Regions from separate parts of the Micromonospora sp. NPDC003197 genome, predicted to be linked through region 2. Evidence: predicted binding sites of a transcription regulator. Region 2 holds the regulator's gene; the other holds the start of a gene.

Region 1 (16,083 bases), on a different contig from region 2:
TCAACCCGACCATATTGAGCTGCAAGATCGACGGATACGGCATCGCCCAACTCGCCGCACTAGAGGTGTCGAAGCTGGTCGACGTGCTGGCCGGCTTCACCGCCCCGACCGTCGCCCCGGTCCTGGAGAGCCTGCGGGACCGCTTGCAGAACCTGGTCACCATCGGGCTCGGCTACCTCAGCCTCAACCGGGAGACGTCGACCCTCTCCGGTGGCGAGTCGCAACGCATCAAGATGGTCCGGCACCTGAGCAGCAGCCTCATCGACATGATGTACGTCTTCGACGAGCCGAGCGTCGGGCTGCACGCCCGAGACGTGCACCGACTCAACGAACTGCTGGTCAAGCTGCGCGACAAGGGCAACACCGTACTCGTGGTCGAACACGACCGCGACGTCATCGAGATCGCCGACCACGTGGTCGACATCGGCCCCCGTGCCGGGGTGTACGGCGGGCAGGTGGTCTACCAGGGAGGCGTGAAGCAGCTCGGTGACGTGGACACCCTGACCGGCCGTCACCTGGGGCACAAACTGCCCCTGAAGAGCGAGTCCCGTACGCCCACCGGCGCGATGCCGATCGTCGACGCCAACCTGCACAACCTGAAGAACGTCACGGTGGACATCCCGACCGGCGTACTAACCGTGGTAACCGGGGTGGCGGGCTCGGGCAAGAGCACCCTGATCAACGACGTGTTCCTCGGCCAGCACCCGGACGCGATCGTCATCGACCAGTCGTCGGTGAGCACCTCGACCCGGTCCAACACCGCCACCTACACCGGGATGATGGACGGCATCCGCCGGCTCTTCGCCAAAGCCAACGGGGTCAACGCCGGACTGTTCAGCTTCAACTCCACCGGGGCCTGCCCCAACTGCCAGGGGCTCGGCATCATCTACACCGACCTGGCCTTCATGGAGGGGATCAAGTCACCCTGCGAGGTGTGCCAGGGACAGCGGTTCAAGCCGGAGGTGCTGGAGCACAAACTCCGGGGCAAGTCGATCAGCGAGGTGCTGGACCTGCCGGCCGCCGAGGCGGTGGAGTTCTTCACCGAGAAGAAGCTGCGGGACGTACTCCGGGCGGTGAACGACGTGGGGCTGGGCTATCTGAAGCTCGGCCAGCCGCTGAGCACCCTCTCCGGCGGAGAGTGTCAGCGGGTCAAGCTCGCCACCGAGCTGCACAAGGCCGGCAGCGTGTACGTCATGGACGAGCCGACCACCGGGCTGCACATGTCCGACATCGGCCACCTGCTCGGCATCATTGAGCGGCTGGTGGATCAGGGCAACTCGGTCGTCCTCATCGAGCACAACCTCGACGTCATCAAGAACGCCGACTGGATCATCGATCTCGGCCCGGAGGGTGGCAGCCAGGGCGGCAACATCGTCTTCCAGGGCACTCCCCGCGACCTGTTGACCGCTTCCGGCTCGTACACCGCCGAGTTCCTGCGCCGCGACCTGGAACACCTCGCCTGACCGAGCGCCGGGCGGGGTTCGGTGTTAGGAAGGGCCCCTTCCTATACAAAAAACGATAGGAAGGGGCCCTTCCTTACACCTCAGCCTTACACCTCAGGCGGCGGTGAGGGTGGGGGCGTCGGCTGGGCTGGCCGGCTCGGCCGTGCCGAGAGGTTCGGCGGGACGCAGGGCCAGGGCCAGTACGTCGGCCACGTCGGCCAGGGTGTGGATGGTCAACGCCTCGCGTACCTCGGCCGGCAAGTCGTCCAGGTCCGGCTCGTTGCGCGCCGGAATGATGACCTCGGTCAGGCCAGCCCGGTGTGCGGCGAGCAGCTTCTGCTTCACCCCACCGATCGGCAGCACCCGACCAGCCAGGGTCACCTCGCCGGTCATGCCGAACTCGGGGCGTACCGCCCGGCCGGTGACCAGCGAGGCGAGCGCGGTGACCATGGTGATGCCCGCGCTCGGCCCGTCCTTGGGGACCGCACCCGCTGGCACGTGCAGGTGGATCCGCCGTCCGGCCAGCGCGTTCGGGTCCAAGCCCAGCTTGCGGCCATTCGAGCGCAGGTAGGAGAGGGCGATCTGCGCCGACTCCTTCATGACGTCGCCGAGTTGACCGGTCAGGGTCAACCCCGGCTCGCCGTCCATGCTGGTCGCCTCGATGAAGAGCACGTCGCCACCGGCACCGGTCACCGCCAGCCCGGTCGCCACCCCGGGTACGGCGGTCCGCTCGGCCGATTCGGGCGTGAACTTGGGCCGTCCGAGGTAGCCGGCGAGGTCGTCGACGTCGACGCGTACCGGCTCGTCGGAGGTGGCCAGCCCGACCGCGACCTTGCGCAGGATCCGGGCCAGGGCGCGTTCGAGCTGGCGTACGCCGGCTTCCCGGGTGTGTTCGGCGGCGATCCGGGCCAGCGCCTCGTCGGTGATGCTCACCTCGTCGGCGGTGAGCCCGGCCCGCTCGATCTGCCGGGGCAGCAGGTGGTCACGGGCGATGGCGACCTTCTCGTCCTCGGTGTAGCCGTCGAGTGTGACCAGTTCCATCCGGTCCAGCAGGGGGCCGGGGATAGCGTCGATCACGTTGGCGGTGGCCAGGAACAACACGTCGGACAGGTCGAGGTCGACCTCCAGGTAGTGGTCCCGGAAGGTGTGGTTCTGCGCCGGGTCGAGGACTTCGAGCAGGGCTGCGGCCGGGTCACCGGCGTAGCCGGCGGAGATCTTGTCGACCTCGTCGAGCAGCACGACCGGGTTCATCGAGCCGGCTTCGCGCAGCGCCCGGACGATCCGGCCGGGCAGCGCACCGACGTACGTCCGGCGGTGGCCGCGGATCTCGGCCTCGTCGCGGATGCCGCCGAGCGACACCCGGACGAACTTGCGGCCGAGCGCACGGGCAACCGACTCGCCGAGGCTGGTCTTGCCGACGCCGGGCGGGCCACCCAGGGCGAGCACCGCACCGGAGCCGCGCCCGCCGACGACGCTCAGGTTGCGCGCCGCCCGCCGGTTGCGCACCGCCAGGTATTCCAGGATGCGGTCCTTCACGTCGGCCAGGCCGGCGTGGTCGGCGTCGAGCACCGCCCGCGCCTGCGCCAGGTCGGTGTTGTCCTCGGTACGCGTCGACCACGGCATCTCCAGCACCGTGTCCAACCAGGTACGGATCCAGCCCGCCTCCGGGGAGGCGTCGCTGGCCCGCTCCAGTTTGCCGACCTCGCGTAGCGCCGCCTCGCGTACCTTCTCGGGCAGGTCGGCGGCCTCGACCCGGGCCCGGTAGTCGGCGGAGCCGTCCGGCTCGTCCTCGCCCAGTTCCTTGCGGATGGCGGCGAGCTGTTGGCGGAGCAGGAATTCCCGTTGGGACTTCTCCAGCCCCTCCCGGACGTCGGAGTTGATCTGCTCGGTGACTTCCTGCTCGGCGAGGTGGTCGCGGACCCAGCCGACCAGCAGTTCGAGGCGCGCGGTGACGTCCGGCGCGCCGAGCAGTTCGATCTTCTGGTCGAGGGTGAGCCAGGGCGCGTAGCCGGCCGAGTCGGCCAGTTCGGAGAGGTCGGTCATTCGTTCCATCGCGTCGATGACCTGCCAGGCCCCCCGCTCCTGGAGGACCGAGGTCATCAGGGCGCGGTATTCGCGGGCCAGTTCTTTGGCCCGGCCGGCGGGTGCCGGCTCGTCGAGTTCGCTGGCCTCCACCCAAAGCGCGGCACCGGGCCCGGGTACGCCGGACCCGATGCGGGCCCGGGACAGGCCACGGATCACGGCGGCGGGTTCACCGCTGGGTAGTCGGCCGACCTTTTCGATGGTGGCGACCACGCCGACCGAGCCGTACTCCCCGTCGACCCGGGGTACGGCCAGGAGCTGCTTGTCGCCGGTCGCGCGGGCGGCGTCGACGGCGGCCTGGGTGGTCGGGTCGAGGGTCACCGGGATGACCATGCCGGGCAACAGGACTTCGTCGACCAGGGGCAGAACCGGAAGAGTTGACATCGAACACCTGCTATCACGTCGAGTTGAGCGTGTAAGACTCAAGTTCCACCCGCAGCCCGATGTTCCTCGATGCGATCCACGTCACAGTCAGCGCCCGATGACCGGCCTGCCCTCCCCTTACGGGTGGGGTAGGCCCCACCAGCGATTGGCCGGTGAGCGGGATCGTTCCGACCCGACGAAATTCCTACCGTCGATGGCATGCCGAACGGGGAGGCTCGGATGGACCGGGACAGGGTGGTGGACGGACTACGCGCGCTGGCGATCCTTGGTGTCGTCGGCGGGCACTGGCTGGTCGGGGCGCTGGTCGCCGACTCGACCGGCGCACTACGAATCGACAGCCCGATGCGCTATCTGTCGTGGCTGCAACCGTCGACCTGGCTGTTGCAGATGCTCGGCATCTTCTTCCTGGTCGGCGGCTACTCGTGCGCCCGCAGCCTGGCCCGGGCCCGTCGACGCGGCCAGTCCGATCGGGACTGGGTGGGCGTACGGATGCGCCGGTTGGGCACGCCGGTGCTGGTCGGGGTCGGGCTCATGGGCGTACTGCTGGTGGGGGCGGCCATCGGCGGGGTGCCGAGCGGCACGCTGCGTACCCTGGTGGTGCTCTTCTTCCAGCCGCTGTGGTTCATCGGCGTCTACGCGGTGATCACCATGCTCACGCCGTACCTGATGCGGCTGGACCACCGGTACGGCGTCCGCGCCGCGCTGGCCGGTGTCGGTGCGGTCGCCCTGGTCGACCTGGTGCGGTACGGCCCCGGCCAGGACCTGGTGCCCGACTGGTTCGGTTACCTGACCACGCTGCCCGCCTGGGGCTTCGCCTACCTGCTCGGCATCGCCTGGGCACATGGCCGGCTCGGCCGGCGCGCGGCCTGGTCGATGCTGGCCGGCGGTGTTGCCCTGTTCGCGTTCCTGCTGATCGTGGCGCGCTATCCGATCAGCATCGTCAGCGTGCCGGGCAGCGACCGGTCCAACTCCAACCCGCCGTCGCTGCTGGTGCCGGCGCTGGCGCTGGCCCAGATCGGGGCCGCCCTGCTGCTGCGGGACCGGTTCGAGCGGCTGCTGCGCCGCCCGACCCCGTGGGCGATCGTCACCGCGCTCAACGTGAGTGCGATGAGCATCTTCTGCTGGCACAACACGGCGCTGGTGGTGGTGGCCGAGGCCACCCGCCGGGTGGGCTCGCTCCCCGGCATGGGTGACGCGCCGACGAGTGGCAACTGGGTGTTGGCCCGGCTCGGCTGGTTCCCGGTGCTGGCCGCCACGCTGGCCGTACTGGTCCTCGCGGTCCGCCGGTTCGAGCAGACCGGTAACCGGCAGCCGGCAGTGGTCGGGCGGCCGGTGAAGGTCGGCCACGGTCGGTCGCTATCGGTCGGTGTCGGGGGTGGATCGGGCGTAGCGCGCGGTCAGGGTTCGCAGGTACGCGACGAGTTCCGGCGGCTCGGTGACGTCGAAGTCGAGGTCGAGCAGACCGAGGTGCACCGCGAGGTTGTCCAACCGGTCCGCGCCGGTGTGTAGGACGCAGGTGTGCTCGTCCACCGCCTCCACCACACCGACGGCAGGGTTGATCCGGCTGGTCACCACCTCAGCGGGGGCGTGCACGACGACCCGGGACCGGTATCGCCAGGCGGCGGCCGATGCGCCCCGGGCGACGTACGCGGCAGCCCCGCCTTCGGGCGGGTCGCGGGGTGGGAAGCGCGGACCGGTCGGGGTGCGCGGTTGGATCCGGTCCACCCGGAAGGTACGCCAGTCCTCGCGGTCGACGTCCCAGGCGACGAGATACCAGCGACGTCCCCAGGACACCAGCCGGTACGGCTCGACGGCCCGGACCGCCGCCGACCCGTCGTGTGCGCGGTAGTCGAACCGGAGCCGATCCTGGTCCCGACAGGCCGACGCGAGCACGGTCAGTACGGCCGGGTCCACCACCGGGCCCGGCCGGTCCGCCGGCACCGGTTCGGTGTACGTCTGCACCGCGTTGACCCGGTGCCGTAGCCGTACCGGCAGCACCTGTTCGAGCTTGGCGAGCGCGCGTACCGAGGTTTCCTCGATGCCGGCGATGGTGCCACCGGCCGCCGTGCGCAGCCCGACCGCCACCGCCACCGCCTCTTCGTCGTCGAGCAGCAGCGGTGGCATGGCGGTGCCGGCACCCAGGCGGTAGCCACCGTCGGTGCCCCGGGTCGCGTTCACCGGATAGCCGAGGTCGCGTAGCCGGTCGACGTCCCGACGGACGGTCCGTTCGCTCACGTTCAGCCGCTCGGCGAGGGCGGCACCGGGCCAGTCCCGCCGGGCCTGCAACAACGACAGCAGGCGCAGCAGCCGCGCCGAGGTCTCCAACATGTTTTCAGTCTGCCAGAACTTCAGGACAGAGCCTGTCCGGAAGGGTCCGTAGTGTTCCTGTCATGAGCGCAAACACCGAGATCAAGCCGTTCCGCATCGACGTCCCGCAGGCCGACCTCGACGACCTGCACCGCCGGCTCGACGAGACCCGCTGGCCGGACGAACTCCCCGGCGTCGGCTGGGACTACGGCGTCCCGGTGGGTTACGTCAAGAAGCTGGCCGACTACTGGCGCACCGGGTACGACTGGCGGGCCTGGGAGGCGAAGCTCAACCAGTACCCGCAGTTCACCACCGAGATCGACGGACAGAACATCCACTTCCTGCACGTCCGCTCCACCCACGAGGACGCCCTGCCGCTGATCCTCACCCACGGCTGGCCGGGCTCCATCGTGGAATACCTGAACGTCATCGAGCCGCTCACCAACCCGGCCGACGGAGAGCAGGCGTTCCACCTGGTGATCCCGTCCCTGCCCGGCTTCGGTTTCTCCGGCCCGACGAAGGAGCGGGGCTGGAACCGGTACCGCACCGCCAAGGCGTGGGCGGAGCTGATGCGCCGACTCGGCTACGACCGGTACGGCGCGGTCGGCAACGACGGCGGCTCGTTCGTCTCCCCCGAGGTGGGCCGGATCGACCCCGAGCACGTCGTCGGTGTGCACGTCACGCAGATCTACTCGTTCCCCTCCGGCGACCCGGCCGAGTTCGAGAAGATCACCCCGGAGGAGCTGAAGGGGCTGGAAGTGCTCCAGTGGTTCAACGACAACAAGATGTCGTTCAACATCCTGCACTCGCAGCAGCCGCAGACCCTGTCGTACGCGATCTTCGACTCGCCGGCCGGGCTGCTCGGCTGGAACTCGCAACTCTTCGGCGACGACCCTGACATCGACGCCGACTTCGTCCTGACCAACACGATGCTCTACTGGCTGACCGGCACCGCCACCTCGGCCACCCGGTTCTACTACGAGGACGCCAAGGCCGAAGCCCCGAAAGAGCCGACTACGGTCCCGCTCGGCCTGACCATGTTCGCCGGTGACTTCGTCTCCATGCGCACCTTCGCCGAACGCGACCACAAGAACATCACGCACTGGAACTCGTACGACCGGGGTGGCCACTACGCCGCGCACATCGTGCCGGACGCGCTCGCCACCGACCTGCGTGCCTTCTACGGCGGGCTGCGCTGACCGATGTCGCTGAGGTGGGGCCGGACCTGCGATCGCTGGTCCGGCCCCGCCGGCTGCTCAGTGCCCTTCCGCCATTTCCGCCGGCTGGCCGCGTCCGGTCCGATCGTTGACGACCTGGCTCCGGTCGGCCTGCCGGGTGAACTGCCGGGTGAACTGCCCGCTGACCAGCAGCCAGCCGCAGATCGCCGCCATCGGCACCGCGGTGAGCAGGATCAGGCCGATTTCATCGATCTTCCCGCCACCAGCCAGCAGCATTCCGGTGAGCATCGAGAGGACCATGTTGTTTCCAGCATGCGCCAGACTCGGTGCCCAGATGCTGTCGCTGCGAAGCCGCAGCCAGGCCAGAATCATTTCCTGGCACAGGAACGAAACTGTCCAGACCAACAATCCGAGCAGTACGTTGTCGAACTCGATGTAGCCGAGGAACGCCAGCGGATAGTGCCAGACCGCCCAGATCAGCCCGGTCACCGTCACCGACAGCAGAGGCCGGTCCACGAATATGCGCAGCCGGAGATAGCTGGTCCAGCCGAACTCCTCACCCCAGTAGAAGGGCGTGAGCAGGAGCACCCCAGCCATCAGGGCAAGCACCGCAGCCCAGCCCGGCAGACCCGGTGCCAGCTCGTCCAATGAGGACAAATCTCCGTCCCACAGTCCGAGCGCACCGGCCAGCCCAACCGTCGCCGCGACCAGCAGCAGCGGGCCCAGCCAGGCGATCAGGTAGTAGCACCAGCCCTGCCTCAGGCGCAGGGCGAGGCCGGCATCGCCGAACCCCTCCCTGGTGACCCAACGGCGTACGACCACCGCCGCGATGGCGGGTGCGAAGGCAAAGGGGAGTTGCACCAGCGCGTTGACCAACGACCAGTCGAAGACCAGTCGGGCAACGAGCAGATAGGACCAGGCGCCCCCGAAGGAAATCGCCAGGAATACCGGGAGGCCCTTTCTCTGCGCGGTCATGGCCGTACCTCATGGTTGAACTGATTCACCCGGCCAGGACACCAGTTGGACCACCCCTCAGGCACTACTCGCAGTACCCGAACCCGGGGTATGGCTGGACCTACCCGGCGACCGCCGAGCAGGCACCAGCCCCGTCCGGGATCGCAGGCCAACTCCATCGAAGTAGGTATCCCAACATCGATCTCGGTGCGGAGGATCGACGCTGATCTGGCTGCCACGCTCGGATGATGCGGTCGCGAATCCTGCTCGGCACCGGCTTACTGATCTTCGGCACGGCGTTGGCAGCGCTGCTGCTCTCCGGGCGTACCGAGATCCGCACCTCGGCCGACGCCGAATCCCCGCCGACCGCGCTGGTCACCGTACTGCTGCCGATCGTGGTGGCGATGGTGCTGATCCGGCTGGTCCCGGCCCGACTGCCGGCGTTGCCACCGCTGGCCGGGTCGGACCGGCCGGCGGTGGCTCGGCAGAGCCGGGCGCTGACCGCGATCGCCGTCCTGTTCGCGCTGGTCGTACTCGTCGTCGACCTCGGCGACTGGTACGGCCTGGTGAAGGTGACACTGCTGCTGGGCGGGTCGTGGCTGGCCCTGCGAATCTGGCGGGCACCGTCGGCCGGGGCCGCCGCCCAGCGCGCGGCGCTGCCCCGCTGGGCGTACTGGCTCGGGCCGATCCCCGCCATCCTGGCCTGGGGATACCTGCTCTACTACAGCCCGCTCGCCGGGGATCGGGACATGTCCGGCTACACGCAGTACGACACGGGGTTCCTGGTCGCCGCCATGGTGCTGACCTTCCTGACGGCGAGCGTGGCCGAGGAGATCTTCTATCGGGTGCTGCTCCAGACCCGGCTGGAGGCGCTGCTGGGCCGGTGGCCGGCAATCATGGTCACCTCGTTGCTCTTCACCGCCATGCACCTGTCCCGGATCGGCGTTGGTCCACATTGGGTGGTCCTGGCCACGATCACCGTCTGGAACGGCGGGTTCGGGCTCTTCGTCGGCTATCTCTGGGCCCGGTACCGCAACGTCTGGGCCCTGATCGTGGTGCACGGCGCGGTCAACTCGCTGCCCCTGATCCCGGTCCTGCTCCACTGAACAGGTCACCCCTTCACCGAGCACGTCAACCCTGCACTGAACAGGTCAAACCTGTCAGGTACGCGACATGGCCAGCCGGAACCGGGTCGGTGAGGTGCCGTACTGGTCGGTGAACGCCTGCCGCAGGGCTTCGGACGTACCGAATCCGCACCGCTTCGCGACCGCTGCCACCGGCAGCGTGGTGGTGCTGAGCAGTTGCGCGGCGGCGGCCACCCGGGTGGCCCGGACGAACTGGCCGGGCGTCTGCCCGATGTCGGCGACGAACAGCCGGGTGAGGTGGCGAGCGCTCACCGAGAGCCGGTGAGCCAACGCCGTCGTGCGCAGGTCACTGGCCAGATTCCCGGTCACGTGGTCGACGGTGTCCCGGACCAGGCTGGTACGCGGAGCGGGCGCGGCGGTGAACATGCTCATCTGCGCCTGATTGCCCGGACGCTGTAGATAGGTGACCAGGACCCGGGACACCCAACGCGCGAGTTCGGCCCCGTGGTCCTCCTCGATCAGCGCCAGTGTCAGGTCCAACGCACTGGTCACCCCGGCGGCGGTGGCGACCACCCCGTCCCGGATGAAGATCGGCGCGGAGTCGACGTCGACCTGCGGGTACTGCGCCGCGAGCCGGGCGGCGTAGTGCCAGTGCGTGGTCGCCCGGCGACCGTCGAGCAGTCCGGCGGCAGCGAGTACGGTCGCCCCGGTGCAGAGCGAGGTCACCCGTCGGCTCTCCCGCGCCAACCGGCGTACGTGTCCGACCAGGCGCTCGTCGGCTGCCGAGCACTCGTGGCCGGTGCCGCCCGAGACAACGAGGGTGTCGATCGGCCCCTTGACCCGCTCCAGCGTCTCCTGGGCAGCGAGGACCAACCCCGAGTCGCAGGTGATCGGCCGCCCGCCCGGGGTCGCCAGCCGCACCTGGTACGGCGGATCGGCGCCCAGCCGGTTGGCACCCGCGAAAGTCGACGTAACGCAGGCGATGTCCAACAGTTCGGCGGCGTCGTATCCGACAACCACCACTCGACGGTCGGTCATCGATCCAGATTAGTCCAGCAGACAGGGTTCGCAGGTTTCCGGACATGGCGGGGCAGCGGCGTTGGGTTTCGTACTTCCTGGATGGACCGTGAGTGGCATGACCACTACCGCCAATTCGGTTTCCCCTGACAAGACAACGTCCCGTCCCTGGCTGCGGCACCTGCTCGTCTCGGTCGCCGCGATCGGCGCCGTACTGCTCATCGGACTGCCGCCCTGGGGCGACAACCCACCTATGGGCTGGATCTTCCTGTTTCTGGCGGGTGTCTACCTCGTCATGGCTCTGGTACGCCGGCAGTGGATCGGCCTACAGCTCATCGGCGTCGCAGTCTTCGGATCGATCGCGGCCATCAGTGCGTACTGGCAGTCCGACGTGGCGATCTGGCTGGCGGGTGCGGCGTGGTTCCTGCACGGGGTGTGGGACCTCGTCCACTACCGGGCCGACCGGGTGGTCTCCCGCTGGTACTCGGAGTTGTGCACGATCGTGGACATGATCTTGGGCATCCTCATCCTCGGGTACGCGGTCACCCGGCTGGGCGGCTGACCGCTCCGACCCACCACCGTCGAGTCGGGCCACCGCTGTCGGTCCGGGCCGGTCTACCGTTGCCGGTCCGGACCGACCAGTGCAGGAGTGGCCCTACGGCGGAGCAGCGCCCCGACCGTCGCGCAGCTGTTGCCCGGAGTTCCGGGCGGCCAGGTTCTGTTGCCACTGCTCCATGACCTGCCCGAATGCCTTGCTTATGAGGAGAAGAAGTTCGGCGGAGGACTCGAAGCGGGCACCAGCCGCAGTGGTGGCCCCGAAAATCTCGGCTCCGCGCTGCGATGCGGCGACCAGGGCCTCGTTCATCTGCAACGAGGCAAGAAGAGACGGGAGCCAGACCTCATCGCCGATGGCATAGCGTTCGCGGCGCCCGCCGGGTGCTCGTTCCCGCTTGACCATTCCCTGTTGTTCGAGGAAGGCGATCGCGTGTGAGACCGACGCCGGGCTGACTCGAAGCCGCTGGACCAGATCAGCGGCGGTGAGGCTGCCGGAGTCGGTGACGTACAGGCAGGCCAGCACCCGGGCCACCATCCGGGGCAGCCCCTGCTGCACGAGGAGATCGGTGAAGGACTCCGTGAAGTCCGCAACCTCTCGGGGATCGCGCCCATGGCCGCTGTCGGGGATCGGTGGCGCGGCCGACTGTGTCTGCTTGTGGCGGCGCGCACGATGCCGGGTGGCCTGGTGCGCTCGGTCCGCCCGTGACGGGGTAGGTGGAGTCCGGGCCCCGTCACGGCGGCCACTTCGGCTCGGTCGCACCACCCTGAGCTGCGTCGATGCCGACCAACCGGCCCTGGTCCAGGGGTAGACAGTTTATTGCCGGCACGTTACGGTCTCCACATTCTATGGAATCCAGAATGTAGAACCGGAGTGAGAGGCGGAGGCGATGGTGATGGCAACCTCCCGCGCGGCGATCGTCACCGGCCCCGATGGACCGGTGGAAATCCGTGACTATCCGGTACCCACCCCCGGCCCGGGCGAAGCGGTAATCCGGGTCGAACTGTGCGGCATCTGCGGCACCGATGCCCACGTCTTCCACGGCCGCCTACCGAGCATCACCTTCCCGGCCCTACTGGGGCACGAGATCGTCGGCACCATCACCGCACTCGGCCCCGGCCTGGACCGGGACTTCGCCGGTCGCCCGGTCGCCGTCGGCGACCGGATCGGCGTCTTTCCGGCGACCAGCTGCGGCACCTGCTACGAGTGCGTGGTGCTGCGCCGCCCCGGCCAGTGCCGGCAAAAACCCCAGTCGTACGGATTCAAGTCACCAGTCGAAGTCGGACCGTCACTCACCGGCGGCTTCGCCGAATACCTCCACCTGGCCAACCCGGGAACCGTCTTCTACCGCACCAAACTGCCGCCCGAGGTCGCGATCCTGGCCGAGCCCATGTCGGTGGCGCTGCACGGCCTCCACCGAGCCAACATCGGGCTCGGCTCGACCGTGGTGGTGCAGGGCGTCGGGGCCATCGGCCTGATGGTCGTCGCCGCCGCCCGAGCCGCCGGGGCCGCCCGCGTGGTCGCCGTGGACGGCAACGCCAGCCGGCTCGCCCTCGCAGCAGAGTTGGGTGCCGACGCGGTGGTCGACATCAGCGTCCTCGACCCCGGCGCCCCCCGACACGCGGCAGTACGCGACGCGCTCGGCGGGACCGGCGCCACCGCCGTCGTCGGATGCAGCGGTTCCCCCGCCGGATTCGCCGAGGCGATCGGCTACGTCGCCGACGGCGGCACCCTCGCCGAACTGGGCAACTTCACCGACCGGGGTACGACGGCGTTCAACCCGTACACCGATCTGCTCCGGCGGGACATCACCATCGCCGGCGTCTACGGCGCCGGCCCCGACATGCAGGCGCGTTACCTGCGCGCCCTGGAGATCCTCGGCCGGGACAGTCTGCCCTTCGCCCGAGTGGTCTCGCACCGCGTCCCACTGCGGGACGTGGAGCTGGCACTGCGCTCACTCAGTACGGGCTATCAGCTGAACGGGAGCGATGTCGTGAAGATCGCCATCGACCCGTCCCGGTAGACGACGGCCCCGGCAACACCCATCCCCCAGTGAAAACAATTCCCTTGAGAGGGGTTACCTGTGCGTAGCCTTCCCCGCGCCACGCGCGGCACGACCCGCAGAGCGGTCCTGGCCGGTGGCCTGGCCGCCACCGTCGCGCTCTCCCTGGCCGCCTGCGGATCCGGCGACGACGACGGTGTCACCGGCGGCGGTGTGGGCACCGCCGAGAAGCCGGTCTCCATCCGGATGATCGCCAATGACGCCTTCGCGCGGCAGTGGCAGGACCAGATGGTGCCGGAGTTCAACAAGCTCTACCCGCACATCAAGGTCACCATCGACGGGGTGCCCTACGGCGACCTGCTCGCCAAGGAGATGCTGGAGCTGACCGCTCCGGACCCGACGTACGACATCATCATCGCCGACGATCCGTGGATCCCGCAGTTGGCCAAGACCGGTGGTCTGGCCGACCTCAAGGACGAGCTGGGCAAGTACACCAAGTCCGACTACGACTGGGACGACTTCAACACCGGACCACTGGCCGCCGGTGAGTGGAAGGGCAAGCAGTACGCCGTACCGCTGCGCTCCAACGTGCTGCTGATGTTCTACAACAAGACGCTCTACTCCAAGGCCGGCCTGGCCGAGCCCACACCCGAGCTGACCTGGCAGCAGTACCTGGAGCAGGCGCCCAAGCTGGTGCGGGACACCAACGGTGACGGCAAGCCCGACGCCTGGGCGGTGGGCACCTACTGGACCAAGGACCCGCTGACCCCGACGATCTGGCAGACCATCCTCAACAGCAACGGTGGTCAGCTGCTCGACGACAACAACAAGCCGGCGTTCAACACCCCGGAGGGTGTCGCCGCCCTGCAAACCCATATCGACCTGCTCAAGTACGCCCCGCCCGGCGCGGCCACCTACCAGTTCAACGAGCCGCTGGAGGCGTTCCGGCAGGGCAAGACGGCCACCATGTTCATGTGGGGCAGCGTCTACAAGGGCACCGCGATCGACCCGAAGACCACCACCCTCAAGCCGGAGGAGGTCGGCATCCAGGTGATGCCGGTCGGTACGCAGAGCGCGGGCGCGCACCGGGGTATGTGGACCGGTGCCGTGGCGAAGAAGAGCAAGCAGGCCGAGGCCGCCTGGACGCTGCTCCAGTGGCTCTCCTCCAAGGAGGGCGAGAAGTGGCACGCCAACAACCTGGGCGTCTTCCCGGCGCGTAAGTCGACCCTCTCCGCCACCCCGGAGCAGGCCTGGCTGGCCCCGGTCTTCAAGGCCATCGCCGACGGCTACGTCGCCATCGACAAGGGCAAGATGTGGCGGCCGAAGCTCCCCGAGTCCGACGCCATCCAGCAGATCCTGGCGACCCAGCACAGCCTGGCGGTGTCCGGGCAGGTCACCGCGGCGCAGGCGTTGAAGAACGCCGAGGACGAGATCAACAAGTTGCTGAAGTCCAAGGGCTACTGAGCGCGGAGCATCAGGTGTCTACCAAGACTGAGACGGAGGCGGTGGGGAGCGCGGTCGCGCCCCCCACCGCCCCGGCGGACATGTCCCCTCGGCGTCGGCCGATCGGTGACCGCCTGAAGGACATCGGCGGCCGGTGGCTGTTCCTCGCCCCGGCGCTGATCATCCTGGTGGCGGTGCTGGCCTACCCGCTCTTCTACACGATCCAGATCAGCTTCTCCGAGCTGGATCTGGCCACCTTCACCCCGGCCGAGAACGTGGGGTGGCTCAACTACCGGACCGTCCTGGAGGATCCCGGGTTCCTCAACTCGCTGAAGGTCACCGGTATCTACCTGGTCCTGGCGCTGCCGTTGCAGATGATCCTGGGCTTCGGCATCGCCTTCCTGCTCAACGCCGAGTGGCGGGGTCGGGGCGTACTGCGGGCGCTCTTCCTGATCCCGATGGTGGTCGTCCCGGTGGTGGCCGGTGGCGTGTGGAAGATGCTGCTCGACCCGATGTGGGGCTTCGTCAACTACCTGCTCGGTCTGGTCGGCATCGATCCGATCAACTGGCTGGCCGACCCCACCCTGGCCATGGTGAGCCTGGTGCTCATCGACACCTGGCGGTGGACGCCGTTCGTCGTACTGATCGCGTCCGCCGGCATCATGTCGCTGCCCGGTGACGTGTTCGAGGCAGCCAAGGTCGATGGCGCGGGCTGGTTCGCCACCCTGCGCAAGGTCACCCTGCCGCTGCTCACCCCGGTCATCCTCGCCGCGTTCATCGTGCGCTGGCTCGGCGCGGTGAAGATGTTCGACATCGCGCTCGCCGCCACCAAGGGTGGACCGGGCCAGGTGACCAACGTGGTCAACCTCTACATCTACGAGAAGGCGTTCCGTGGCCTGGAGTTCGGCACGGCCTCGTCGATGGCGACCCTCGTACTCGCCATCACCATGCTGCTGACCTTCCTGTTCCTGCGCCTCAACCGTTATCTGGAGAACCGATGGTGACCACGACGGCGGCGCCTCCCGCCACTCGCGGCCGGGCCCGGCACGGTCGACTCGGGCGCGGCCTACGCATCGGCGGCTCGATCTTCGCGACGCTGGTGTTCCTGTTCCCGGTGCTGTGGATGATCAGCACCTCGCTGAAGTTGCCCCGGGACATCTTCGCCAGTCCGCCGCGCTGGTTCAGCACCGTCACCTGGGAGAACTACACCAGCTACTTCGCACAGGCCGAAATCGGCCCGCGCATGGTCAACACGATCATCGTCGCGCTCGGGTCGGGCCTGTTGTCGATCGTCGCCGGGGCGATGGCCGGGTACGCCCTGGCCCGGTTGCCGATCCGGGGTGGCGGGCTGATCGGCGCGCTGATCCTCGCCTCGCGGGGTGTGCCGCCGATCGCCCTGGCCGTGCCGATGTTCCTGGTCGCCCGCCGGTTCAACCTCACCGACCAGCACATCACGCTGATCCTGGCGTACTGCACGTTCCTGATCCCGTACGTGATGTGGCTGATGCGGTCGTTCTTCCTGGCGCTGCCGAAGGAGCTGGAGGAGTCGGCAATGCTGGACGGCGCGTCCCGGCTGGGCGCCTTCTTCCGGATCATCGTGCCGTGCAGCCTGCCCGGTCTGATCTCGACGCTGATC
Region 2 (16,083 bases):
GGGCCGTGTCCGAGACGTCCAGGGTGAGCCGACGGTCGGCCAACCGGCGCCGCATCCGGCCGATCTGAATGTCCACGATGGAGCGCAGCTCCTCGCCGGTCAGCGCGGCGAAGACGACGATGTCGTCGAGCCGGTTGAGGAACTCCGGCTTGAAGTGCGAGCGCACCACCGCCAGCACCGCCTCGCGGCGCTGGCCCTCGGAGAGGGTGGGATCGGCGATCACCGACGAGCCGAGGTTGGCGGTGAGGATCAGGATCGCGTTGCGGAAGTCGACCGTACGACCCTGGCCGTCGGTGAGCCGGCCATCGTCGAGCACCTGCAACAGCACGTCGAAGACGTCCGGGTGGGCCTTCTCCACCTCGTCCAGCAGCACCACCGAGTACGGCCTCCGGCGCACCGCCTCGGTGAGCTGACCGCCCTCCTCGTAGCCGACGTAGCCGGGCGGGGCACCGACGAGCCGGGCCACCGAGTGCTTCTCGGCGTACTCGCTCATGTCGATGCGGACCATGGCCCGCTCGTCGTCGAAGAGGAATTCGGCCAGCGCCTTGCCCAGCTCGGTCTTACCGACCCCGGTGGGGCCGAGGAACAGGAAGCTGCCGGTGGGGCGGTCCGGGTCGGCGACGCCGGTACGGGCCCGCCGGACCGCGTCGGAGACCGCGCCGACCGCCTCGGTTTGCCCGATCACCCGGGCGCCGAGCGACGACTCCATCCGCAGCAGCTTGGCAGTCTCGCCCTCCATCAGCCGACCGGCCGGGATGCCGGTCCAGGAGGCGACCACGGCGGCGATGTCGTCCGCGCCGACCTCCTCCTTCAGCATCGCCCCGTCGGCCTGGATGCCGGCGAGCTCCGCCTCGGCCCGGACCAGTTCGCCCTTGAGGGTGGGGATCCGGCCGTAGCGCAGCTCAGCGGCGCGTTCCAGCTCGCCGTCACGTTCGGCCCGCTCGGCCTCGCCGCCGAGCCGTTCCAGCTCCTCCTTGGCGGTGGAGATCCGGGTGATGTGCTCCTTCTCCAACTTCCACCGGTCGCTGAGCGCGGTGAGCTGCTCGCGCTTGTCGGCCAGCTCCTTGCGCAGCCGGTTCAGCCGCTCGGCGGAGGCGGGGTCCGGCTCCTTGGCCAGCGCCATCTCCTCGATCTCCAGCCGGCGTACCGCCCGCTCGATCTCGTCCACCTCGACCGGCCGTGAGTCGATCTCCATCCGCAGCCGGGAGGCGGACTCGTCCACCAGGTCGATCGCCTTGTCCGGCAGGAACCGGTCGGTGATGTAGCGGTCGGAGAGCGAGGCGGCGGCGACCAGCGCGGCGTCGGTGATGCGTACGCCGTGGTGCACCTCGTAGCGCTCCTTGAGCCCGCGCAGGATGCCGATGGTGTCCTCGATGGTCGGCTCGCCGACCAGCACCGGCTGGAAGCGGCGCTCCAGGGCCGGGTCCTTCTCGATGTGCTCGCGGTATTCGTCGAGGGTGGTCGCACCGACCATCCGCAGCTCGCCCCGGGCCAGCATCGGCTTGAGCATGTTGCCGGCGTCCATCGAGCCCTCGCCCTTACCGGCACCGACCACGGTGTGCAGCTCGTCGAGGAAGGTGATGACCTGCCCGTCGGAGTTCTTGATCTCCTCCAGTACGGACTTGAGCCGCTCCTCGAACTGGCCGCGGTACTGCGCGCCGGCCACCATCGCGCCGAGGTCGAGCGAGACGAGCTTCTTGTCGCGCAGCGACTCGGGTACGTCCCCGGCGACGATGCGCTGGGCCAGACCTTCCACGATGGCGGTCTTGCCGACGCCCGGCTCCCCGATGAGCACCGGGTTGTTCTTGGTACGGCGGGACAGCACCTGGATCACTCGACGGATCTCGGCGTCCCGGCCGATCACCGGGTCGATCTTGCCGTCCCGGGCGCTGGCGGTCAGGTCGACGCCGTACTTCTCCAGGGCCTGGTAGGTCTGCTCGGGGTCGGCGGTGGTGACCCGGCGGTCACCGCCCCGGATCGCCGGGAAGGCGGCCACCAGGTTCTCCTCGGTGACCCCGGCTGTCTTGAGAGCCTGGGCGACCACGCCACCGACCTGGGCCAGGCCGGCGAGCAGGTGCTCGGTGGAGGTGTATTCGTCGCCCAACGGGCGGGCGATCTGCTCGGCGGCACCGATGGCGTTGACGAACTCGCGGGAGAGGCTCGGCTCGGCGACGCTGGCTCCCCGGGCGGCCGGCAGTTTCTCCACGGCCCGGATGGCGGCTCGGCGTACGTCGGCGGGGTTGGCTCCGACCGCACGCAGCAGACCGGCAGCGGTCGACCCACCGGTGTCCAACAGCGAGAGCAACAGGTGCCACGGCTCGACGGTGGCGTGGCCCCGCTGATTGGCGATGGCGACGGCACCGGTGATGACTTCGCGGCTCTTGGTGGTGAGGCGTTCGGCGTTCATGGGCTCCCCTGATCGGCGTGTCCACTGGTAGAGACACAACCAGAGTTGAGCCTATTCCGCTCAACTCTGCGATGTGACCCCCGTCACGTCTGTTTCTCCAGAACGACCTGGATCCACCGCCGCTCGTCGTACTTCCCGATGCCCAACCACACGCTGCCGTCGTGCTCGTGGGTACTGAAAAGGGTGCCGTCCGGCAACGCCCGCACCACTTCACCGCCGAGTGGCCAGCCAAGGTCGCGATACCGCCCCTCGCTGATCACCCCACTGCCCCACGGTCCGGTCACCGCCAGCATTCCCGCGCCGATGACCGCCGGCTCGCTGATCCGCCCCGGCTGCCCGGCCACCCGTACCCGCTCCCAACCCGTGCCACCGGTGAGCTGCCAGAGCTGGGGGAAGACCATCGAGTTTTCGCCATGGCCGATCAACCAGGCCCCGCCGTCGATGGCGGCGACCACCAACCGCAGCGAGCGCAGGGCCACGTCGGGTGCCGGCACCGTCATCCGGCGCCAGGTCTGCCCCAGGTCGAAGGAGTACGCCGCGTACGGCTGACCGTCGCGCAACCCACTGACGAAAAGTCGACCACCGGCGTACGCCACCTCACTAAGACCGGGCACCATCGGCTGGGTCGGCAACGGACGGAACCGGTCGTCGATCCACTCGCCCACCTGCGTCGTGCTCGTGTCGTGGCTGAGCTGAAAGCGCCCGAGCAGTTTCCGGTACGCCACCGGCGCACCCTCCATCACCGCTGGAACGGCGACGAACGTCGAGCCTCGATTCGCGGACGCAAACCAGCCGTGCGGCGTGGCTTGCAGGACCAGGTCGTTGCCGGCGGCGTACAGCTGATGGTTCTTTGCCGTCGGGCGGGGATGGCGCAGCGCCTGCCAGGAGCGGCCACCATCGGCGGTGGCGAGCAGGATCGCCGGGCAGTCCACCTCGGGGGCTTCCGCTGGACCCGGTGGACAGTTGGTGTACAGGGCGTAGCCGTGCTCGGCATCGGTGAACTCGACCTGGTGCTGCCCATAGCCGGCCGGTACGGGCACCTGGCTCCGCCGGATCTCGTCCGGTGGGAGCGGTGCCCTGGGGCCTTGCCCTCCCGACGTGTTTCCCGGTGGGTCGGCGGGCGCCCTGGTCGGTGCCGCACGGCGGATGGGGCCGACCGAGCAGCCCGAGATCATCAGGGTCACCACCACGCTCGCCGCCAGCCGTCCCGACCATCGCCGCATCCGGCACCCCCACGACCGACGTCCCAGTGATGCCCGTCAGGGTAGGGCGTGTACGCCCTGCGCGACGTACCGGAAAGGACCGTTTCGACGGCGGTGCGTAACCGTCGTGGCCAGGGCACCCGGCCGAGGCGGGTCGGATTGTCCAGACGCGGTAGCGTGACCGCCGTGCGAGTACGCGTAGAACAGACGGCACTGCCTGGCATCGGTGTACGTCACGACCTGGTGACGACCTCGGGACGGCGAGTGGGTGTGGTCACCCATCGAAACGGCCGACGTGATCTGGTGCTCTACGACGAAGACGATCCCGACGCGTCGGTCGCGGACATTCCGCTGACCGACGACGAGGCGGACGCCCTCGCGGACATCCTCGGTGCCTCGCTCATGCTCGGCCAACTCTCCGGGCTCCGGGAGCAGGCTGCCGGCCTGTTGACCGAGCAGATCTCCATCCCGGCCGGCTCGCCGTATGTGGGCCGCAGGCTGGGTGACACCAAGGCGCGCACCCGTACCAGTGCCTCCATCGTGGCAGTGTTGCGGGAGCGGGAGGTCATCGCCTCCCCGGACCCGACCTTCCGCTTCGAGGCTGGTGACGTGGTGGTCGTGGTCGGCACCCGCACGGGCCTCGACGGTGTCGGCGCGATCCTCGCTGGCAACGACCCGGACGCATGATCGGATGCACGATTTCACCGTTCTGCTGATCGAGGTCGGCGCACTGCTGTTGGGGCTCGGGCTCCTTGGCCGGCTCAGCCGGCGGATCGGGCTTTCCCCGATCCCGCTCTACCTGCTCGCCGGACTGGCCTTCGGCCATGGTGGGCTCCTGCCGCTCTCCGCCAGCGAGGAGTTCTTCGCGGTCGGCGCGGAGATCGGCGTGATCCTGCTGCTGGTCATGCTCGGCCTCGAATACTCCGCGAAGGAACTCATCGGCAACCTGCGCTCGGCAGCCCCGGCCGGGCTGATCGACGGGCTGCTCAACGCGCTACCGGGTGCGGCCTTCGCTTTCCTGATGGGTTGGGGCTGGGTCTCGGCGATCGTGCTGGCCGGTGTCACCTGGGTCTCGTCGTCCGGGGTGATCGCCAAGGTGCTGGCCGACCTGGGTCGGCTGGGTAACCGAGAAACCCCGGTCATCCTCTCGGTGCTGGTCATCGAGGACCTCGCGATGGCGCTCTACCTGCCCCTGGTAACCGCAGTGCTGGCCGGCACCGGTCTGAAGGGCGGCAGCGTCGCCCTCGGCATCGCGGTCTTCACCGTGGTCCTGGTGCTGATCGTGGCCATCAAGTACGGCAACGCCATCTCCGCGATGTTCTCCCCGAAGGACCCGGAGGCGCTGCTGCTCGGGGTGCTCGGCCTGACCGTCCTGGTGGCCGGCATCGCGGCCAGCCTCAAGGTGTCTGCGGCGGTCGGCGCCTTCCTGGTCGGCATCGCACTCTCCGGACAGGTGGCGCACAACGCGACCGAACTGCTCTCGCCGCTGCGGGACCTGTTCGCCGCAGTGTTCTTCGTGTTCTTCGGGTTGGCCACCAATCCAGCGGACATGCCACCGGTGCTGCTGCCGGCGCTGGCGCTGGCCGTCGTCACCATGGCGACCAAGGTGCTCACCGGCTACCTGGCCGCGAAGCGGGTTGGCATCGCCGAACCGGGTCGATGGCGGGCTGGGCTCGGATTGATGCCGCGTGGGGAGTTCTCCATCGTCATCGCCGGGCTGGCGGTCGGTGCTACCGGCATCGCTCCGCAGTTGGCTCCGCTGGCAACCGCGTACGTGTTGATCACGGTGGTCACCGGGCCACTGCTGGCCCGAGTCCCGGACACCCCGTGGTTCAAGGCCTGGCTGCGGCGCCGGGCCGCTGCCCAGCGCTGCGAACCGCTGCCCGCAACCGACTGAACCATTCGTCCCGGCTCACCGGGCTGACCTTCCAACTGACCCAGGCATCAGGCGAACGGCTTGCCTAATGGCACTCCGTGACCCTTCCACCGCGTACCGGCGGCACGCTAACGTGTCGCCGCAATTGGTGGCGGGTACGCGGGGACGGCGCCAGCGCCCCTGCGACAGTGAACGGAAGGTCAGCCCGGGTGAGCTTGCAGGAGTCGACGTTCCGCGGCTTCGCCAACCCGGTCGACCCGTCGCCGGCCGAGTTGCGCGCCTGGGCCTACCAGCCCGACTCGGTACCCCTGGAGTCGATGCCACAGGACTGGGACCTGCTCGTCTCCGGTGACCAACTGATCACGACGCTGTTCGACCTGGCCATGGACCCGTCCTGCCCGGCCCGCCGGTTCGCCCTGCACTGTCTCTACATCTACTCCGGCGACGGAATCCGGACCGGGTTCCGTGCCCATCCCAAGCGCCGGCTGAGCAAGCTGCTCAAGCAGGCCGAGCGGCACGGCGACGAGCTGATGGCGATCTGGGCCCACAACTGCCGGGTGCTGATGACCGACCCGGAGCGATTCGACTATCACGAATGGTGCGAGGGCGGCCTGGTCCGCCAGGCCCGCCGGCTCGGCTAGGGGGATTCGCTCGCCTGGGCGTAGGCGTCCGGCGGCGGCATGCGTCGAAGTCGGTTACCGCCAACCGACAAACATTGACGGCCATGCACGCATTTACCACAATCGACGTACGCTCGGCCACCCATCGAGCTTCCTGCGCACCCAGTGCGAGCGTTGCTCGGTATCACCACAGGCATTGCGGAGCGCCGACCGACAACGTCGAGAGGACATCCATGTCGAATCCACGAGAAGAGAGTGATCCCGCCTCGAATCCCGGTAGAGCCGCGATTTCCCGACGCGGCATGCTCCGCGCCGGCGCGGCCGCCACCAGCAGTGCACTACTGGTCGGCGCGGTCGCCGAGACACCCGTACATGCGGCACCACGTACCGTCGCGGGGGCGGTACGCCCGCCAGCACTACGCCCAGGGGACCGGGTACGGGTCGTATCCCCCGGCAGCACGCCAGACCCCGTCAACATGGCACGAGGTATCGAGATACTGCGCAGCTGGGGCCTCCAGGTGGAATTGGCACCCCACGTCTACACGAAGTACGGATATCTGGCCGGCACCGATGCCGAGCGGATCGCGGATCTCAACGCCGCCCTCAACGACCCCGGAATTCGTGGCGTATTCGCAGCGCGGGGCGGCTACGGCACCCAACGGATCGTCGACCAGATCGACACGTCCAAGCTCCGCCGCGACCCTCGGGTCGTCGTGGGATTCAGCGACATCACCAGCATTCACGGCAAGCTGTGGCGCGATGCCGGGCTGGTCACCTTCTATGGTCCGATGGTCAACTGGACCGACAGCCGTACCGGTCCCGAGTCAGCCGAGGCGCTGCGCCGAGCGGTGATGACGACCGATCCGATCACCATCACTCGGAATCCGACGGAAAGCACCGCACCCGTCCTGGTGCCAGGTCGAGCTAGCGGCCGATTGCTGGGCGGCTGCCTGACTCTGATCTCGACTTCGTTGGGTGCCAAGGACAGTCCGAATTTCGATGGTGCCCTGTTGTTCTTCGAGGATGTGAACGAGGTGCCCTCCAGCATCGACATGATGCTCACCGAGCTTCGCCGGCTGGGCATTCTGTCGAGGGTTGCCGGCGTGGTCATCGGCCAGATCACCAACAGCGTCGGCGAGCCTGACGAGTGGGATGCGGTGGCCGTACTCAAGGACCGTCTCTACGACCTCGGCGTGCCAGTCCTGGGGGGGCTTCCCCTCGGGCACGACAACGGGCAGCTCACCATTCCACTCGGCGCGCACGCAACCATGGACGCGCAGGCCGGGACGTTGACAGTGACCCCTGGGGTCAGACCCCGTTGATCCGGGTGACGAGTCAGGCCCGTTGATCCGGGTGACGTCGCAGCGGGCCGGGAGCCCCCGTGGATCCCGGCCCGCCACGGCATGCGCCAACCGCCGGTCCAGACGGCGATTACGCTGGTGGTTCCGTCCGAATTGTGCAGGTCCGGACCATAAGAGAGGTTAGCTGATCAGTGGAGGAATTTACCGGGCAAACCGGTCATCTTTCCGCACGGTTTCCCGGGCCTCTACGCACGCAGCTTTACTCAGCCCTCGCCAGGCTTTCGCTTTGGCTTCCAGACCACCAGGGCGGTGGAGACCCGACTCGTCGGCACAAGATCCCGACGCGGGAACGCGGAGATCGTCTCCAACTCGGCGGCCCGGCGGACCGCAGCCATCAACTCCGCCTCAAGCTGCGCAATTCGCTGTTGCATCTCCCCCAGCAACTGCTCCAAGCCGATGATCCGCTTGATGCCGGCCAGGTTGACCCCGTCGTCCTGGCTGAGCCGCTGCACCTCACGCAGCAACACCACGTCCCGCACGCTGTAGCGACGCCCACCGCCAGCCGCCCGGCCGGCCTGGACCAGCCCCAAGCGGTCGTACTGGCGCAGGGTCTGCGGATGCATACCCGCCATCCGGGCGGCAACCGAGATCATCAACACCTTGGCGTCGTACGCCGGGTCGCCTGCGGCTGGGAACTCCTCAGCCACCATGGTTCACCTCCGGATACGCAACGCGGTCAACTGGAACGACGTACTCGGGCTTCGATTTGTTCCCGTCCAGCGGACGGGGTGTGCTCGGCGAACGTCTCCAGGGCCTTGCGGGCCTCGTCGGAGAGTTCGGCGGGCACCACGATCTCGACGGTGACCAGCAGATCACCGGCCTGACCATCACGGCGGACCACGCCCTTGCCTCGGGCCCGCAGCGTACGACCGCTGGGCGTCCCCGGCGGCACCCGCAGGGTCACCGCGCCGTCCAGGGTCGGCACCCGCAGATCGGTGCCGAGCGTGGCCTCGGCAAACGTGATCGGCACGGTGAGGGTCAGATCGTCCCCGCTGCGTCCAAACAGGTCGTCGCCCCGGACCTTGACCAGGACGAAGAGGTCACCGGCTGGGCCGCCCCGATCGCCCGGCTCCCCTCGGCCGGCGAGCCGGATCCGCTGTCCGTCGGCGACCCCGGCCGGGAACCTGACGTTGAGCGTGCGGGTCTTGGTCACCCCACCGGTGCCCCGGCACTCCGGGCACTTCTCCTCGACGATCGTCCCGACGCCCTGGCACTCCCGGCACGGCTCGGAAAAGCTGAACGAACCCTGGTCACGGGTGACCACCCCGGCACCATGGCACTGCGGGCAGGCCCTCGGCTGGCTACCCGGCTTGGCACCGTTGCCGTGGCAGGTCTCGCACACCCCCGGTGCGCGCAGGGTCAACGGCAGCGTCACCCCGTGTACGGCGTCGCCGAAGTCGAGTGCCACCTCGGCCTCGACGTCCCGGCCCCGGGTCGGACCGCGCCGGCCTGCGGCACCGCCACCGCCCGAGAAGATGGATCCGAACAGGTCGGAGAAGCCTGCCCCGCCACCGAACCGGGCACCCGCCCCCGGCTGCTGACCACCCATGCCGCCGAACAGGTCGGAGGCGTCGAACGGGAAACCACCCGGGCCGCCGGCTCGGGCGTTACGTCGGAACGCGCCGGAGCCGAACAGCGAGCGCATCTCGTCGTACTCGCGGCGTTTGCGCTCGTCGGAGAGGACGTCGTACGCCTCGGACGCGGCCTTGAACCGCTCCTCGGCCTGGGCGTTCCCGGGGTTACGGTCCGGATGCGACTCTCGGGCCACCTTCCGGTACGTCTTCTTGATCTCGTCGGAGGAGGCTGACTTGTCCACCCCCAGTACGGCGTAGAAGTCTTTCTCCAGCCAGTCCTTGGAACTCAACGGTCGTCCACCTCCTCCCTCGTCGCGTGATCGGGGCGTCCCACATGCCACCGGTCAAGGCACATGCGGGTCGCCCCGATCACGACGTGCGAACTATTCAGGATCAGCAACAGCTACCAGCGCGGCCCGCAGGAGCCGATCACCGAGCAGATAGCCCCGACGCATCACGTCGACGCAGGTCGGCTCGGTGACCTCGGCCGAGGTCAGGTGCGCGACTGCCTCGTGCCGGGTCGGGTCGAACGGGTCGCCCTTCTCGCCAAAGGCGGTCAGCCCGAACTTGGTCAGCGCCGTGGTGAGCTGCTCGGCCACCGAGCCGAACGGCCCGACCAGGTCGCCGTGTTCCCGCGCCCGATCCAGATCGTCCAGTACGGGCAGCAGCGTGGCCAGCACCGTACCGGTGGCCTGCTCGGCCGCCACGGTACGGTCCCGTTCCACCCGCCGGCGGTAGTTGGCGTACTCCGCCGTCACCCGCTGCAGATCACGGGTCCGTTCGTCGAGGTCGGCGCGGAGTGCCTCCAACTCGGCACCGAGCGGGCCGGGCCCGTCCGCTGCCTTCGCCGGGGCGTCCACGACGGGCCCGTCGACGCCCTTGGGCTGCTCGATCTTGGGAACCCGGGCCTTGGCGTCTCCGACCTCGGCCTCGACCTCGGCCTCGTCGACCAGTTCGTCGAGGACCGGGCTGGTCGCCGAGGTCGACGACAACTCGTCGGCTTCGGCTGCCTCGGCCGCGTCCACCGCATCGGCTCGGACCTCGTCGGCGTTCACCGCGTCGTCTTCGACCAGCTCACCCTCGACGATCTCCGCCTCGGCTGCAGTCGCTGTGGCGTCGACCGGCTTGGCGTCACCGGCTGCCTTGCCCTCACTGCCTGGCTTGGACTCACCGCCGGACTTGCCCCCAGCGGTGGCCTTGCCGTCGGACTCGGCGTCAACATCGGACTCGGCCTTGCCGTCGACGGCGTCGACCTTGCTGTCGGCGGGTTCCGTGTTGTCGGCAACCGGATCGGCCTTGCCGCCATCGCTCTCGCCGCCATCGCTCTTGCCACTGGCGACCGGTTCGCTCTTGCCACCGCTCGGATCGATCTTCCGTCGGTCACGGATCACGATGCGCTGGCCGGCCTCACCCTCGGCGGGATTGGCGGGCACCGAGCCACCCGGCGCTGACCCGGTGGAACCCGGGTCAGCGGCTCGTGGCTTTTCCGTCATTGCGACTACCTCTATCCGGTCAACGAGTTGGCTGGGCAGGAACAGGAGATCACTTCTTGCCATCCTCGTCGATGATCTCCGCGTCCACCACGTCGTCCGGACCGCCAGCCGTACGGCCACCGGCCGCGCCAGCTCCGGCCGCGCCAGCCCCGGCTCCGGCTCCGGTGGCACCCGCGTCCGCACCCGGCGCCTGCTCGCCCTGCTGGGCGTAGAGCAGCGAACCGGCCTGCTGCGAGACCTGGGCCAGCTTCTCGTGCGCCGACTTGATCTTCTCCAGGTCGGTACCGGCGAGGGCGCCCCGCAGCTCACCGAGGGCCTCGTTGATCTGGTCCCTGGACTCGGCGGGCAGCTTGTCGCCGCTCTCGGCCAGGAACTTCTCGGTCTGCCACTGAAGCTGCTCGGCCAGGTTGCGGGTTTCCGCCTCCTCCCGGCGACGCTTGTCGTCGTCGGCGTGGTCCTGGGCGTCGCGCATCATCCGCTCGATGTCGTCCTTCGGCAGCGCGGAGCCACCGGTGATCGTCATCGACTGCTCCTTGCCGGTGCCAAGGTCCTTGGCGTTGACGTGCACGATGCCGTTGGCGTCGATGTCGAAGGTGACCTCGATCTGCGGCACGCTGCGCGGCGCCGGCGGGAGCCCGGTCAGCTCGAAGGTGCCCAGCTTCTTGTTGTAGGCGGCAATGTCCCGCTCACCCTGGAAGACCTGGATCAGCACCGACGGCTGGTTGTCGTCGGCGGTGGTGAACACCTCGGAGCGCTTGGTGGGGATGGTGGTGTTGCGCTCGATCAGCTTGGTGAAGATGCCGCCCTTGGTTTCGATGCCCAGGCTCAGCGGGGTCACGTCCAGCAGCAGGACGTCCTTGACCTCGCCCTTGAGCACGCCGGCCTGCAGAGCCGCACCGACCGCGACGACCTCGTCGGGGTTGACGCCCTTGTTGGGCTCACGACCGATGAGCTGCTTGACCAGGTCGGTGACGGCCGGCATCCGGGTCGAACCACCGACCAGGATGACGTGATCGACGTCGGAGACCTTGACACCGGCGTCCTTGATGGCCTGCTCGAACGGGCCCTTGCAGCGGTCCAGCAGGTCCTGGGTCATCCGCTGGAACTCGGCGCGGGTCAGGGTCACGTCAAGGTGCAGCGGCGCGGACGGGGCACCGTCGGTGGCCGCCGGGCCAGCCGTGATGTACGGCAGGTTGATGCTGGTGGTGGTGGCGGCGGACAGCTCGATCTTGGCCTTCTCGGCAGCCTCACGAAGCCGCTGCATCGCCATCTTGTCCTGCGACAGGTCGACGCCGTGCTGACCACGGAAAGTCTTGACCAGGTGGTCGATGACCCGCTCGTCCCAGTCGTCACCACCGAGGTTGTTGTCACCGCTGGTCGACTTGACCTCGATGACACCCTCGGCCAGTTCGAGCAGGGAGACGTCGAAGGTGCCGCCACCAAGGTCGAAGACCAGGACGGTCTGCTCCTTGGAGCCCTTGTCCAGGCCGTAGGCCAGGGCGGCCGCGGTCGGCTCGTTGACGATCCGCAGCACGTTGAAGCCGGCGATCTCACCGGCCTCCTTGGTGGCCTGCCGCTGGGAGTCGTTGAAGTAGGCCGGGACGGTGATCACCGCGTCGGTGATCCGCTCGCCCAGGTACGCCTCGGCGTCCCGCTTCAGCTTCATCAGGGTCCGGGCGGAGATCTCCTGCGGGGTGTACTTCTTTCCGTCGATGTCGACGGTCCAGTTGGAGCCCATCTCCCGCTTGACCGACCGGATGGTCCGGTCCGGGTTGGTCACCGCCTGACGCTTGGCAACCTCGCCGACGAGCACTTCACCGTTACGGGCGAACGCGACGATCGAAGGGGTCGTACGCGAGCCCTCAGCGTTGGTGATAACGGTGGGCTCACCACCCTCCAGGACGCTGACGCAGGAGTTCGTCGTGCCGAGGTCGATGCCGACCGCACGTGCCATCTTTGCTTCCTCGCTTCGTTGCTTGAGCAGGTGGCGGGCGCTGCCCCCAGATGCCCGCGGATTAACTTGAGTGGACCGGACTCAATACTGCCACGATCGTCGCAGACGTCAAGTCGGAGTTGAGCCGATGTGACGCAACCCTGGGCGGAGCGTGCTCGCTGAGCCCGCCGGTTAGGAAGGGCCCCTTCCAAGGCAGAATGCGATAACAAGGGGCCCTTCCTTGCATCAGTCCTTGTGTCGGGGCGCGACACGGGGTGTGGGATGGGGGTGCTTGTTGTCGGTGTTGCTCGGGTCGGGCACGCTTTACCCGTGACCATGCAGGGCGAACCGGCTGACACTGTCGGAACGTTCGCCGCCATAGCGGACAAAAGCACAAAAGATCCCCAAATGGATCTGCGACAGGCATTGACCGACTTGCGGACGACCCTCGTCACCACCGCCTACCCGTTGCTGCTGCCTTCGGCCGACGAGGCCCGGCAGGACGTCACCGCGCTCGTCGCCCAACTCGACGACTACCTCCTGCCCCGGCTCACCAGACTGGACGCCCCCCTGCTGGTCGTCGTCGGTGGCTCCACCGGGGCCGGCAAGTCGACCCTGGTCAACAGCCTGGTACGGGCCCCGGTGAGCACGGCCGGCGTACTGCGACCCACCACCCGGGCACCGGTGCTGGTCTGCAACCCGACCGACAGTGCCTGGTTCCGGCACGGCGAGCTGCTACCCGGGTTGACGCGTACCTCGGCACCGGGGGACGAGCCCAACACCCTGCAACTCGTGGCCGCACCAGCCCTCACGGCCGGACTCGCCTTCCTCGACGCGCCCGACATCGACTCGGTGGTCGACGCCAACCGGGCGCTGGCCAGCCAACTGCTGGCCGCCGCCGACCTCTGGCTGTTCGTGACCACCGCCGCCCGCTACGCCGACGCGGTGCCGTGGGAACTGCTCCGGACCGCCCGGTCCCGGGGCACCGCCATCGCCCTGGTCCTCGATCGGGTGCCCACCGAGGCCATCGACGAGGTCACCGCCCACCTGATCGAGATGTTGGCCGAGAACGACCTGGCCACCGCCCCGCTGTTCGTACTGCCCGAGACGATCACCGACGGGCAGGGGCTGCTGCCGGAGCTCACCACCGCACCGTTACGTGACTGGTTCAGCCAGCTCGCCGCCGATGCCGACGCCCGCGCCGCAGTGGTCCGGCAGACCCTCGACGGTGCGTTGGCCGCCCTCCAGACGACCACCGAGAGTCTGGCCAACGCCGCCGACGAACAGGTGAAGGCGGCGGAGGTCCTCGACGAGCGGGTGCACGCCGCCTACCGGTCCGGCCACCGCACCGTCGAACAGGGGCTCGGCGACGGCCGGCTACTCCGGGGCGAGGTGCTCACCCGCTGGCAGGAGTTCGTCGGCACCGGGGCCTTCTTCCGCAACCTGGAGGCCCGGATCGGTCGACTCCGGGACCAGATCGTGGCCCGGATGACCGGCCGCCCCGCCCCCGGCGCCCAACTGCAACAGGCCATCGAGTCACAGCTCGTCACCCTGCTACGCGCAGTCGCGGCCGAGGCCGCCGAGAACGCGTACGCCGCCTGGCAGACCCACCCCGCCGGGGCAGCGCTACTGGAACCGGCGCTGGGCCAGCCCACCGAAGACCTGCCCGAACGCGCCGAACGGCTGATCCGCGACTGGCAGCGGGAAGTACTGGAACTGGTCCGCCGGGAGGGTGCCGGCAAACGATTCGTGGCCCGGGGTGCGGCGTACGCGGTCAACGCTGCCGGTCTCGCCGTCACCATCGCGGTGTTCGCCTCGACCGCGTTCATCCCCACCGGGCTGGAGGTCGCCACCGGGGCCAGCACGACCGTCGCCGCGCAGGCCGTACTCCAAGCGATCTTCGGCGATCAGGCGGTACGTAACCTGGCCGCCCAGGCCCGCACCGATCTGCTCGCCCGGGTCGACACCCTCCTCGACGAGGAGGCACGGCGCTACCGGGTACGCATCGAGGCCGCCGGGATCGGTGTCGGACCGGGTGCGCGCCTGCGCCGGGCCGCCCGTACCGTCGCGCAGGCCCAGACCCGAAGCAGCCTCGCCCATCCCGGTCACCCGCCGCGCCCGGCAGGGGCGTGGTCGTGACCGGAATGGCAGCTGGACGGGGTACGGTGGCCGGCATCGTGAGCAGGGTGCGCGACGCGGTACGGGGTGAGCGGCGGATCGACGCCGACACGCTGCTGCGTCGGCTGACCGCCGTACAGCAGTTCCTGGCCGCCGTGGACGGCCACCTGCCCGACAACCGGCTGGTCACCGCACACACCCTGATCGAGCGGGCCGGCGATCGGCTCGCCCTGTCCCGCGACCACACCGTCGTCGCCCTGGCCGGCGCCACCGGCAGCGGCAAGTCCAGTCTCTTCAACGCGCTCGCCGGTTTCGAGCTCTCCTCGGTCGGGGTACGCCGGCCGACCACCGCCGCCACCCACGCCTGTGTCTGGGGACCGCTGGCGGGGGCGACGAAGCTGCTCGACTGGGTGGGGGTGCTGCCCCGGCACCGGTTCGTCCGGGAGAGCGCCCTTGACGGCAACGACGAGGCAGGGCTACACGGGCTGATCCTGCTCGACCTGCCCGACTTCGACTCGGTACAGCGCACCCACCGGCTGGAAGTCGACCGGATGCTGGGCCTGGTCGACCAGGTGATCTGGGTGGTCGATCCGCAGAAGTACGCCGACCGGCTGGTACACCGCACCTACCTGCGGGAGTTCCAGCGGCACCGGGACGTCACCGTGGTCGTACTCAACCAGACCGACCGGCTGCCGCCGGCCGAGGTGCCCACTCTCCTGGCCGACCTGCGCCGGCTACTCGACAGCGACCAGCTCGACGGGGTTCCGCTGCTGGCCACCTCGGCCGTCGACCCACGAGCGGTGGCCGGGCTGCGGTCGACCCTCGAACGGACCGTCGCCGAGCGGCAGGCGGCGCTACGGCGGCTCTCCGGTGACGTCGACCGGGTTGCCGAACAACTCACCGACCTGGTGGGTCCCGACGTGGCCGACGAGGTGCCGGCGGGGGCCGTACGTGGCCTCACCGAGGCACTGGCCGCCTCGGCAGGCGTACCGGCGGTGGCCGACGCGGTGGAGGCGGCGTACCGGCATCGGGCCGCGAGCAGCACCGGCTGGCCGCTGGTCCGGGCGTGGCGGCGACTACGGCCAGACCCGTTGCGCCGACTGCACCTGACCGGCGGCGGCACCGGTGGTGGGACCAGCACCGATGGCGAGGGCGGTGGGGAGACCAGCGGGGCCCGTACCCCGGTCGGGGCGACGTCCCTGCCCGCTCCGATCGCCGCGCACCGCGCCGCGGTCGGGCTGGCCGTACGAACCGTCGCCGAGCAGGCCGCCACGACGCTTCCGGCCCAGTGGCCTGCGGCGGTGACCGCTGCCGCCCGGTCCCGACTCACCGACCTGCCCGATGCGCTCGACCAGGCGATCGCGACCGCCGATCTGGACATGGAGCGCAAACCGGTCTGGTGGCGACTGATCGGCGCGATGCAGTGGCTGGTCACGATCACCGCGCTGGCCGGGCTGGCTTGGCTGGCCCTCGGCTGGCTGCTCCAAGCCCTGGGGTTG

What was found. Region 2 encodes HspR, which represses chaperone genes until heat shock. Its sites were predicted from a motif close to TTGAGTNNNNNNNACTCAA; they were not measured.
Region 1: a site for HspR is predicted at 3,932-3,950, ahead of lon (endopeptidase La). Genes of this name have one in related genera too.

The regions. Positions count from the first base shown of each region.
Region 1 is NZ_JBSFTE010000003.1:43,716-59,798, reverse strand. Features, by position in the region: gene ACWDV4_RS04250 (ATP-binding cassette domain-containing protein) at 1-1,463, shown strand, start outside; gene lon (endopeptidase La) at 1,557-3,908, opposite strand; partial or broken gene ACWDV4_RS04240 (acyltransferase family protein) at 4,107-5,174, shown strand; gene ACWDV4_RS04235 (helix-turn-helix transcriptional regulator) at 5,265-6,236, opposite strand; gene ACWDV4_RS04230 (epoxide hydrolase family protein) at 6,299-7,414, shown strand; gene ACWDV4_RS04225 (CPBP family intramembrane glutamic endopeptidase) at 7,472-8,368, opposite strand; gene ACWDV4_RS04220 (CPBP family intramembrane glutamic endopeptidase) at 8,596-9,453, shown strand; gene ACWDV4_RS04215 (GlxA family transcriptional regulator) at 9,508-10,470, opposite strand; gene ACWDV4_RS04210 (hypothetical protein) at 10,568-11,011, shown strand; gene ACWDV4_RS04205 (GbsR/MarR family transcriptional regulator) at 11,105-11,560, opposite strand; gene ACWDV4_RS04200 (zinc-binding dehydrogenase) at 11,898-13,025, shown strand; gene ACWDV4_RS04195 (ABC transporter substrate-binding protein) at 13,086-14,468, shown strand; gene ACWDV4_RS04190 (carbohydrate ABC transporter permease) at 14,483-15,451, shown strand; gene ACWDV4_RS04185 (carbohydrate ABC transporter permease) at 15,445-16,083, shown strand, end outside.
Region 2 is NZ_JBSFTE010000021.1:68,143-84,225, reverse strand. Features, by position in the region: gene clpB (ATP-dependent chaperone ClpB) at 1-2,407, opposite strand, end outside; gene ACWDV4_RS21925 (hypothetical protein) at 2,491-3,447, opposite strand; gene ACWDV4_RS21920 (cation:proton antiporter regulatory subunit) at 3,796-4,296, shown strand; gene ACWDV4_RS21915 (cation:proton antiporter) at 4,301-5,506, shown strand; gene ACWDV4_RS21910 (hypothetical protein) at 5,695-6,126, shown strand; gene ACWDV4_RS21905 (S66 peptidase family protein) at 6,339-7,427, shown strand; gene ACWDV4_RS21900 (heat shock protein transcriptional repressor HspR) at 7,670-8,116, opposite strand; gene dnaJ (molecular chaperone DnaJ) at 8,143-9,330, opposite strand; gene grpE (nucleotide exchange factor GrpE) at 9,424-10,410, opposite strand; gene dnaK (molecular chaperone DnaK) at 10,583-12,487, opposite strand; gene ACWDV4_RS21880 (ABC transporter) at 12,875-14,605, shown strand; gene ACWDV4_RS21875 (GTPase) at 14,611-16,083, shown strand, end outside.